3 regions of the Mesorhizobium sp. M0862 genome follow, and region 2 is predicted to be linked to each of the others. Evidence: riboswitches for the same ligand, from Rfam matches in the RefSeq annotation. Region 2 holds a riboswitch; each other region holds the start of a gene.
The links. Region 2 has a riboswitch for cobalamin ahead of NKI15_RS04660 (CbtB domain-containing protein). Riboswitches for the same ligand answer to the same signal wherever they lie in the genome.
Positions count from the first base shown of each region.

Region 1 (3,267 bases), on a different contig from region 2:
CTTCGGCAAGGTGTCGAACGATCCGCTCGGCGAAATCTATGCCCATGACATCCATGCCCAGGGCGTTGCCTTCGACACTAGGCCGCTTGAGGGACAGCCGCCGACGGCGCGCTCGATGATCTTCGTCACTCCCGACGGCGAGCGTTCGATGAACACCTATCTCGGCGCCTGCATCGAACTCGGGCCGGAGGACGTCGAGGCCGAGAAGGCCTCGGGCGCCAAGGTTACTTATTTCGAGGGCTATCTCTGGGACCCGCCGCGCGCCAAGGAGGCGATCCGGCAGACGGCGAAGCTCGCACACGAGGCCGGACGCGAAGTGTCGATGACGTTGTCGGATTCGTTCTGCGTCGACCGTTACCGGGACGAGTTCCTCGAGCTGATGCGCTCGGGCACTGTGGACATCGTCTTTGCCAACAGCCACGAGATCAAGTCGCTCTACCAGACCAAATCCTTCGACGAGGCGCTGGAGGCTATCCGCAAGGACTGCAAGATTGCCGCCGTCACCCGCTCCGAAAAAGGCTCGGTGATCGTGCGCGGTGACGAGACCGTCACCATCCAGGCGACAACGATCCGCGAACTGGTCGACACCACCGGCGCCGGCGACCTCTATGCCGCCGGCTTCCTCTACGGCTACACGACCGAACGCAGCCTGAAGGATTGCGGCGATCTCGGCTCGCTGGCGGCCGGCCTGGTGATCCAGCAGATCGGCCCAAGGCCAAGGCAGAATTTGCGCCGCGAGGCGGAAGGGGCTGGGTTGCTGTAGATGCGCGGGCAACTAACCAGCCGCCCTACTGACGCGATGACCGCAGTGGCGGAACTGTATCAAAGCTCGCTGATAGCGACAGCCATTCGCTTCGGAGAACTGACCCATGCTGCTGCCGTGAAGCTCGCTGGAGGAGCGGTGCAAGGCGTGCTTGCCATGACGGCATTCACCGTCATCCAGATCGTCACCAGCATTTTCCAGAAGCTCAGCTTGGGGAAGGCCAGTAAGGTTCCTGACGTAACGGAGAACTCGCGGCGTCCGTCGGACTTGACTTGCGATCACGTCCCACGATGCCGAATGCGGGCAGCAGACTGAATATTTCACAATGTTAGACAAAGGCGTAAAACGCGACCATATAACGACATAAACATTTCATTATGCGTCATTGACAAAGAGCGGGTTGCTGTGATTGTCTGCGTGTTGTGGTTCTCGCGTACGGTGCTGCCGCAGCGGAGCTAAGAGGGAAGCCGGTGCGATGCCGGCGCTGCCCCCGCAACTGTTAGCGGCGAGCCAACCCCGCGAGCCAGGAGGCCTGCCACGCGAATTACGTCCACGGGCGGGGTGTCTCGGTGGCCGCTGCAACCCGGCGTTGATGCCGGCCTGCTAGCGCCTTCCTTGTCACCGACGCCCCAATCATCGGGGTATGACATGACTGTCTCTCAGCAAATTCCTGTAGCAACGCTCGGCGTGCCGCGCTTCGGTCGTCGGCGAGAACTGAAATTCGCGCTTGAAAGCTACTGGTCCGGAACATCGTCCGCTGGCGACCTTCTTGCGACGTCGAAGGCGCTCCGTGCCGCTAGCTGGGAAGAGCAGCGCGATCGCGGCGTGTCGAAAATCCCGTCGAACGACTTCTCGCTTTACGACCATGTGCTCGACACCGCAGCCATGGTCGGGGCCGTTCCATCCCGTTACGGCTGGAATAGCGGCGAGGTCCCACTTGACATCTACTTCGCAATGGCGCGCGGCAACCAGGGTCAGACGGAGGATTGTGGACACGCTGGTTACCAGGAGGAGGCTCATGGACTTGGTGTAACCGCGATGGAAATGACCAAGTGGTTTGACACCAACTACCACTACATTGTGCCGGAACTCGATGATGATCAGACGTTCGCCCTCTCGTCATCGAAGCCGGTCGATTACTTCCTCGAGGCTAAAGCTCTCGGCATTCACACACGCCCAGTCATCCTTGGACCCATCACCTTCCTCAAGCTGGCGAAATCGCCTGCCGAGGGGTTCGGTCCCATCGCTCTCCTACCGCGGCTGCTGCCGGTTTACGAGCAGCTTCTGGAGAGGCTGAAGCTGTCGGGAGCCGACTGGGTGCAGATCGATGAGCCAGCGCTTGTCCTCGATCTGAACCCGAACGAACGAGCTGCGTTCGAATTCGCCTATGGCCAGCTGTCGAAAGCCGCGCCCGAGCTGAAGATCATGCTGGCTACGTATTTCGGGTCGCTGGGAGACAATCTCGAAACCGCGATTTCTCTGCCCCTGGCCGGCCTGCATATTGATCTCGTGCGCGCTCCCGAGCAGCTGGAAACGGTGGCTCGGCTCGCTCCGAAGGATCTGGTGCTCTCGCTTGGCTTGATCGATGGCCGCAACGTCTGGCGTGCGAACCTGCCCGCCATTCTCGACCGCATCAAACCGATCGTCGCCGGCTGGCCCTTGGACCGCGTCGAGATCGCGCCTTCTTGCTCGATGCTGCATGTGCCGATTGATCTGCGCATGGAGACGGAACTCGACGCGGACATCAGGTCGTGGCTCGCCTTCGCGGCCCAGAAGACCGACGAGCTGGTCTTGCTGGCCCGGGCCCTGTCCCAAGGCAGGGATGCGGTGGCAGGCGCGTTGAAAGCGTCTGCCGAGGCTGCCGCCACGCGCGTGACATCCACGAGGATCCATGACCCGCTTGTTCAGGGGCGGATCGCTAGCATTCAGGACAGCGCGAAGCGACGAGAGAGCGCTTTTGGCGAGCGCTCCAGAGTCCAGGCCGGCTCACTCGGGCTGCCGCCGTTCCCGACGACGACCATCGGGTCCTTCCCGCAGACGCCGCAGGTACGCAAGGCGCGGGCCGCTCATGCGAAGGGCCAGCTGAGCTATGTCGACTATGAGACGTTCCTGAAGAAGGAGATCGAGGCTGCAATTCGCTGGCAGGAAGAGATCGGGCTGGACGTGCTGGTGCATGGTGAGTTCGAGCGAAACGACATGGTACAGCATTTCGGCGAGCAGTTGTCCGGCTTCGCGCTCACCGAGCATGCCTGGGTACAAAGCTATGGGTCGCGCTACGTGCGTCCCCCCATCATTTTCGGCGACGTATCGAGGCGCAATCCGATGACAGTGCGCTGGTGGCAATTCGCCCAGTCGCTTACGGAAAAGCCCGTGAAGGGAATGCTCACAGGCCCAGTCACCATTCTCAACTGGTCTTTTGTTCGCGACGACGTACCCCGCTCCGAAGCCTGCCGCCAGATCGCGCTCGCCATCCGCGACGAAGTGACGGATCTCGAAAGATCCGG
Region 1 is NZ_JAMYOJ010000030.1:36,075-39,341, reverse strand. It holds gene NKI15_RS29065 (adenosine kinase) at 1-763, shown strand, start outside; gene NKI15_RS29060 (hypothetical protein) at 809-1,078, shown strand; cobalamin riboswitch at 1,170-1,317, shown strand; gene metE (5-methyltetrahydropteroyltriglutamate--homocysteine S-methyltransferase) at 1,412-3,267, shown strand, end outside.
Region 1: linked by a shared signal. The riboswitch ahead of metE (5-methyltetrahydropteroyltriglutamate--homocysteine S-methyltransferase) and the one ahead of NKI15_RS04660 (CbtB domain-containing protein) in region 2 are both predicted to bind cobalamin.

Region 2 (3,267 bases):
GTGGAAGGCGCGCAACTCGCCGGTCTCGTCCCGCAGAATGACGATTTCCTGCGTGCCGACGCGGAATGTCCTGAACGCCAGCGGCTGGGCGAGGTCGGCCTCGCGGCAGACGAGCAGCCAGCTTTTGTGCCAGATGGCGTCGAGATCGCGCTGGTAAGCCTCGCTATCCCAATAGGCCGATGACGGTAGCGTCGGTTCGGCCCGGCTCAGGCCGTTATAGGGGTCGCGCTCGCTCGGGCTGGGATGCATGGCTGGCTTCCTATGAAGCGTCAGCCGACACCCCGGCAAATCGTTTGTCAATCAGAGTGCCGCATTGCCGGTTGCAGGCGCGGCGCATAATCATGTCGTGGACACGGGACATTCGGAAATTGGGGGCATTCGGAAGTGGCCGCACGACAGATGTCGCTTACGCCGGAGCTGGTCGCGCGCTGCTGGCGCGAGATCAGAGACCCCGGGCCGGATCCGGACGCGATGCATCTCGATGACGCCGACTATGACGCGCTGCTGGATGAATTGCAGGTCGAACTCCCGGACAGCGAACCGCTATGGCTGTTCGGCTATGGATCGCTGATCTGGAAACCGGAAATAGATTATGTCGAGGACCGCGTTGCGCTGGCGCGCGGCTGGCATCGGTCCTTTTGCATGAACATCACGCGCTGGCGCGGCACCAAGGACAGCCCCGGCCTGATGATGGCGCTGGACCGTGGCGGACAATGCAAGGGCGTCGCCTTTCGGCTGACCGGCAATAACCGGCGCGAGCAGTTGGGCCGGCTTTTCCGGCGCGAAGTCACGCTGAAGCCGACAAGCTACCGGCCGCGCATGCTCAAGCTTGCAAGCGAGGCCGGACCGCTCAGGGCATTGGCCTTCGTCATCAACCGCAACGGCCTGACCTATTCAGGACCGCTCGACGAGGGCAAGGTCGTCGAAAGGCTGGCAACGTCCTGCGGGCACTGGGGGTCGGGCGCCGACTATCTCTACAACACGGTGAAAAACCTTGAAGAGCGCGGCATTCACGATCGCCATCTGTGGCGGCTGCAGCGGCTGGTTGCCGAGCGGATCACCGCGTTGAACCCGTAACGCCGCATGGCGCATTCGCGCTGTTGGCCGGCGGAATTTGGTTTGCCGGATGCGGCCGTTTCAGCCTATAGTCATGCATGTCGTCGGTTCCGTTAGGGACCAAGAGGGAATGCGGTGAGGGCTGACTTGTTGGCCCAATGCCGTGGCTGCCCCCGCAACTGTGTGCGGTAGTCCTCTCCAAGCCACTGAGGATTTTTTCTTCGGGAAGGTGGGGAAGGGCGCTGATCCGCGAGCCAGGAGACCTGCCGGCGACAGGGAACTGACTTCGATGCCCTCGGGTGGAGGGCGAAAGGACAAGATATGAATACCGCTTCCGTCTCCCTCGGCGCTTCCGTCTCCTCGCAGTCGCGCTTCATGCAGCTCGTGCTTAGCGCGTTTCTGGGGATTTTCGTCGTCGGCGTTGTCGGTTTCTCGCACATCGATGCGGTCCACAATGCGGCGCACGACTATCGCCATTCGATGGCGTTTCCCTGCCACTGACGAGGATCTGACATCATGAACCTGTTTCGCAACGTCGTGTTCATCGCGGCGATCGCAGGGCTCGTGGCCGGTGTCGCTCTCGCCTGCATGCAGGCCTACGCCACCGTGCCGCTGATCCTCAAGGCGGAGGTCTACGAAAAGGCTGGTGGCGGCCATGAGCATGAGCATGCCGCGGCGCCCGCCGCCAACGCTGCGGACACCAATGCCATGAGCACCGCCGCGCCGGCGGAAAATGCCGTGAGCAGCGCAGCCCCGGCTGAAGCAGCCGCGCCGGCGGAGGACGAAGGCTGGGCGCCGGCCGACGGCTTCGAGCGTTTCGCCTTCAGTGTCGTCGCCAATATCGTCACCGGCATCGGCTTCGCGCTGGTCCTGGTGGCGGTTTCCGAGTTCGCCGGCGGCATCGGCAGCTGGCGCCAGGGCGTGTTCTGGGGTCTGGCGGGCTTTGCCGTGTTCACGCTGGCGCCGGGACTCGGCCTGCCGCCGGAACTGCCGGCAATGCCGGCGGCCGATCTCATACAGCGCCAGATCTGGTGGTGGGCAACGGTGATGGCAACCGCGATCGGCCTTGCCCTTATCACCTTCCGCACGTCGGCGCCCCTGACCGTGCTCGCCGTCGTCCTGATCGTCGCCCCGCATATTGTCGGCGCGCCGCAGCCTGACAGTTTCGTAACGCCGATCCCGGAGGGCCTGCATCATCAGTTCGTGGTGGCGGTGACGCTGACCAATCTGGTGTTCTGGCTGGTGCTCGGCGCAGTTGTCGGCATAGTGCACTCGCGCTTCACCGGCACCGCGACCAGCCTGCGCGACAGCTTTGCCTGATCGCAGTTTGACCTTCATCATCGGCGGTGCGCGCTCCGGCAAGAGCGCGCATGCCGAAACTTTGGCGACGGCGTTGCCGCCGCCATGGGCCTATATCGCCACAGCGCAAGCCTATGACGGCGAAATGCGCGAGCGCATCGCGCAACACCGCTCGCGCCGCGGCGAGGGATGGGCGACCATCGATGCTCCGCTTGATCTTGCAGGTGCGCTCGAGGCATTGCCGGACAACCAGCCGGTGCTTGTCGACTGCCTGACGCTTTGGCTGACCAATCATATGCTGGCCGATCATGATCTAGAGGGGGAGTGCCGACGGCTGGCCGATGTGCTTTCGTGGCCGCGCGGGCCGTGGTTCGTGGTCTCCAACGAAGTCGGACAAGGCATCGTGCCCGACAATGCGCTGGCACGCCGGTTCCGCGATGCCGCCGGCAGGCTCAACCAGCAGATCGCGGTGGTAGCTGATATGGTGCTTCTGATGGTGGCGGGGCTGCCGCTCAAGGTGAAATGAGATGACCGATATCGACGCAAAAGACGAAGAGCGCCATCGCGCCAAGATGGCCAAGCGCAAGGCGGTGCAGGACGCCGAGGTCGCGGAAAAGACGGTCGAGAAGGGGCTGCTGATCGTCAACACCGGACCCGGCAAGGGCAAGACCACGGCTGCCTTCGGGCTGGCGCTACGCATGCTCGGCTATGGCAAGCGCGTCGGAATCGTCCAGTTCATCAAGGGCAAATGGCACACCGGCGAGAAGGATGCCTTCGCGGCGTTTGGCGGCCGCGTCGTCTGGCACACGATGGGCGAGGGTTTCACCTGGGAGACGCAGGATCTGAAGCGCGACATTAAGGCGGCCGAAGCCGCCTGGGCCAAGGCGCTGGAGCTGATCGCCGATCCCTCGA
Region 2 is NZ_JAMYOJ010000002.1:423,243-426,509, reverse strand. It holds gene NKI15_RS04670 (aromatic ring-hydroxylating oxygenase subunit alpha) at 1-249, opposite strand, end outside; gene NKI15_RS04665 (gamma-glutamylcyclotransferase) at 385-1,077, shown strand; cobalamin riboswitch at 1,145-1,341, shown strand; gene NKI15_RS04660 (CbtB domain-containing protein) at 1,378-1,557, shown strand; gene NKI15_RS04655 (CbtA family protein) at 1,573-2,376, shown strand; gene cobU (bifunctional adenosylcobinamide kinase/adenosylcobinamide-phosphate guanylyltransferase) at 2,369-2,881, shown strand; gene cobO (cob(I)yrinic acid a,c-diamide adenosyltransferase) at 2,883-3,267, shown strand, end outside.

Region 3 (3,267 bases), on a different contig from region 2:
TCTTCGCCTGCTCCAGCTCACGCGACGCTGCGCAGCGCCGGCCGGCCGCCTTCGGCAAGGCGCGGGCCGATGAAGGCCGCGTACCATTCGACGAACTGGATCACGCCGCCCTCGTGCAGCTCCGAATAGGGGCCGGGCTCATAGGCCGGAGACAGGATGCCAAAGGCGTTTTCCTCGACGATGCGGCGGTCCTGGTCGTTGGTCTCCGTCCAGACATGGGTGAGCTCCTCAAGGTTGTAGTCGACCCCCTCGACCGCATCCTTGTGCACCAGCCACTTGGTCGTCACCGCGGTTTCGGTGGCGCTGATCGGCAGCACCCGGAAGGTGACCGCATGGTCGATCAGTATGTGGTTCCAGGTCGTCGGATAGTGGTAATGCATCAAGGTGCCGATGCGGTCGGCGGCAACAGTGTCGGACAGGTTCTTCGTCACCGCGCGCTTTCCGGACATCGTGTAGCTGACGGCATCGCGCAGCAGCGGCGCGCGGGTGGCGCGGTATTGCCCGGCCGGATCGATGCGGAACTTGCTCGGCAGGCCCGCCGCCTCGCATTTCGCCCAGTGCGCCAGCATCTCCGGATCGCTGTCGGCGCCCTGCACGCCGGTCACCGTCGGCGCTTCGGGGAATGTCTTGCACAGCTCCGGATGATTGCCGGCGCAGTGATAGCATTCGCGGTTGTTTTCCCAGACCAGCTTCCAGTTGCCCTTCTCGATGATGGTGCTCTCGAAGGCGACCTTGGCTTCATTCAGCCGGTGCGGCTTGAGGTAGGGCTCTATCATGGCGCGCATCGGCGCAAAGTCGGCAGGTTCTTTCGCCAGGCAGATGAAGATGTAGCCGCCGACGCTCTCGCAGGCGACGGGCTTCAGGCCGAACTGGCTCTTGTCGAAACCGTCGGCCATCTGGCGGGCAAACAGCAGCCGGCCGTCAAGCTCGTAGGTCCACTGGTGATAGGGGCAGACAAGCTTTGCCGCCATGCCCTTCTCAGTGTTGCAGACACGGCTGCCGCGATGGCGGCAGGAATTGTGAAAGGCGTTGATGTTGCCCTTCTGGTCGCGGACCAGCACCACCGGATAATCGCCGATCTGCACGGTGATATAGCTGCCGGGCTTCGGCAGTTCGCAATCATGGCCGATGAACAGCCAGTCGCGATACCAGATGTGCTCCATGTCGAGCTTGAAATAGTCCGGGTCGGTGTAGAAGGGCTGTTCCAGCGAAAAGCCTTGCTTGCGGCCGTTCAGGAGCCTCAGCATGTCGTTGCGCGTATCCATAGTTCTGTCCTCGTGGTTTAAGGACTGAACTTGGTGGTGATGGAGGAAGGATCGGACTCAGGCCGGCGCGGCGCCGGACATGCACTATCCACCTCTTGACCGCCCACCGCGATCAGTCGAGTCTATGCATCTCGGGCTGGTTTCCGGGCTCTGGAGTTGTCCTTGCGGACCATCGCGACACCTTCCCAGGCTCTTGCCCAGTGGTCTCCCGTTGCGACTTCAACTCCACCACCGTTGCGGGGGCAGCGCCGGATTCTGACCGGCTTCCCAATTCTCCGCTGCGTCGTCACGAAGCGGCACCTGAGATGCGATCATCTAATCACGGCAGCGATCGCGACGTCGGCATGAAAGCGACATCATATCCATGCGGCGCGACACGCGCGGCATACGCCCCGCCGACCACCGAAGGGCTGAGATCCTGTCTTGCGGCGCTATCATCGCCGTTTCGAATCGCTGCGGATCCAGTTCCGATCGGGGGCAAAAAGGGCTCAACGGTATCGAAAAGTTACTATTAGCAATCTCTAATCGAACCGAACGGTTCGTTTCTGTTGACAATGCGTGCAGGACGGTGTGAACGACGGCCCGGAAACCGACACCGGAGCGAACCACTCGGTTCGACATAAGCAACTGAAAACAATACGATAAATGACCATAGAAGAACTTCCTGGCACAATTTCAAGGTGCAGGACCGTGGTCCACACGGAACAACTTCGTGATTGGAAACCAGCCTATGGCTTTCCCACATCGGGGCTGTCCGAACGACGCGAATTCCTCCCAAGACACGCCGCTAGACGGACAGACAAACTGGAGTCCTAAAAATGAAAAAGATCATCCTCACTGCCGCAGCCGTTTTGGCGATCACCGGCAGCGCCTTCGCCGGTAGCGACAATTACGGTTCCAATGGTGCGAACCAGCCAGCCGTCTCGGTCGACAGCTCGTATACGGCTTCCATTCAGAAGCCGGCGCACGCTGACAAGCAGCCTGTCGTTCAGGGCGCCGACCGCGACCTCTACGGCAATCGCTGATCCCGACCAAAGAAGGGCGGCTAACCCGTCGCTCTCGGGATCCCAAAAAATTCAGGAGTATTTGAAATGAAAAAGATCATCCTTGCTGCCGCCGCCGTTTTGGCCATCTCCGGCAGCGCTTTCGCCGGTAGCGACAACTACGGTTCGAACGGCGCCAACCAGCCTGCGATTACGTCGACCGATAGTGGCCATACGGCTTCGGTTGAGAAGTCGGCTCCAGCCGAGCAGGCGCCTGCCCACGGTGCCGACCGTAACCTTTTCGGCCGCTAAAAGCCGGTTTCCAGCACGTGGCGGGCTTATCCGCTGCAGCTGGCGGCATCAGAAAAATTCAGGAGACTAAAATGAAGAAGATCGTTCTTGCCACCGCAGCCGTTCTGGCTGTTTCGAGCGCTGCCTTTGCCGGCAGCGACAATTATGGCTCCAATGGCGCCAACCAGCCGGCCGCTGCCGTCGACACCACCCGCACTTCGTCGACCGGCACCAACTCGGCGGTCTACAAGCTGCTGAACTCGTCGAACGACCAACAGAAGTTCGTTCCTCAGAGCAGCGACAGGGATCGGTTCGGCAACAACTAACAGCCGAAGCTTAAAAAAAGAGCGGCGGGCCTGGCCCGCCGCTCTTTTTTCATGCCTGTACGACGCAGCTATCTCAAGCCGCCTTCACTTCCACCGGCTTGAGCGAGAAGGAGTGCCCATCGGCGTCGAAGATGTGCAGGTCCCCGGCATCCGCGGTCAGTCGCAGCTTTGCCCCGCGCTTGACCTCGACATTGCCGGGCAGCTTGGTCACCAACGGCAGGTCGGCGCGGCCGATATCGACATAGACAAGCTGCACCTCGCCGAGTTGCTCGACATAGTCCACCACGCCCTCGAAAAGATATTCCGCGCCGGTGGCGGCCGACAGATCCTCCGGCCGCACGCCGAAGCTGACTGCCGCACCCTTTGCTGACGCCGGCGTTGCGATCGGCACCGTTGCCTTGC
Region 3 is NZ_JAMYOJ010000015.1:29,203-32,469, reverse strand. It holds gene NKI15_RS21690 (aromatic ring-hydroxylating oxygenase subunit alpha) at 18-1,265, opposite strand; cobalamin riboswitch at 1,383-1,584, opposite strand; gene NKI15_RS21685 (DUF680 domain-containing protein) at 2,084-2,290, shown strand; gene NKI15_RS21680 (DUF680 domain-containing protein) at 2,357-2,560, shown strand; gene NKI15_RS21675 (DUF680 domain-containing protein) at 2,632-2,865, shown strand; gene NKI15_RS21670 (ABC transporter ATP-binding protein) at 2,939-3,267, opposite strand, start outside.
Region 3: linked by a shared signal. The riboswitch ahead of NKI15_RS21690 (aromatic ring-hydroxylating oxygenase subunit alpha) and the one ahead of NKI15_RS04660 (CbtB domain-containing protein) in region 2 are both predicted to bind cobalamin.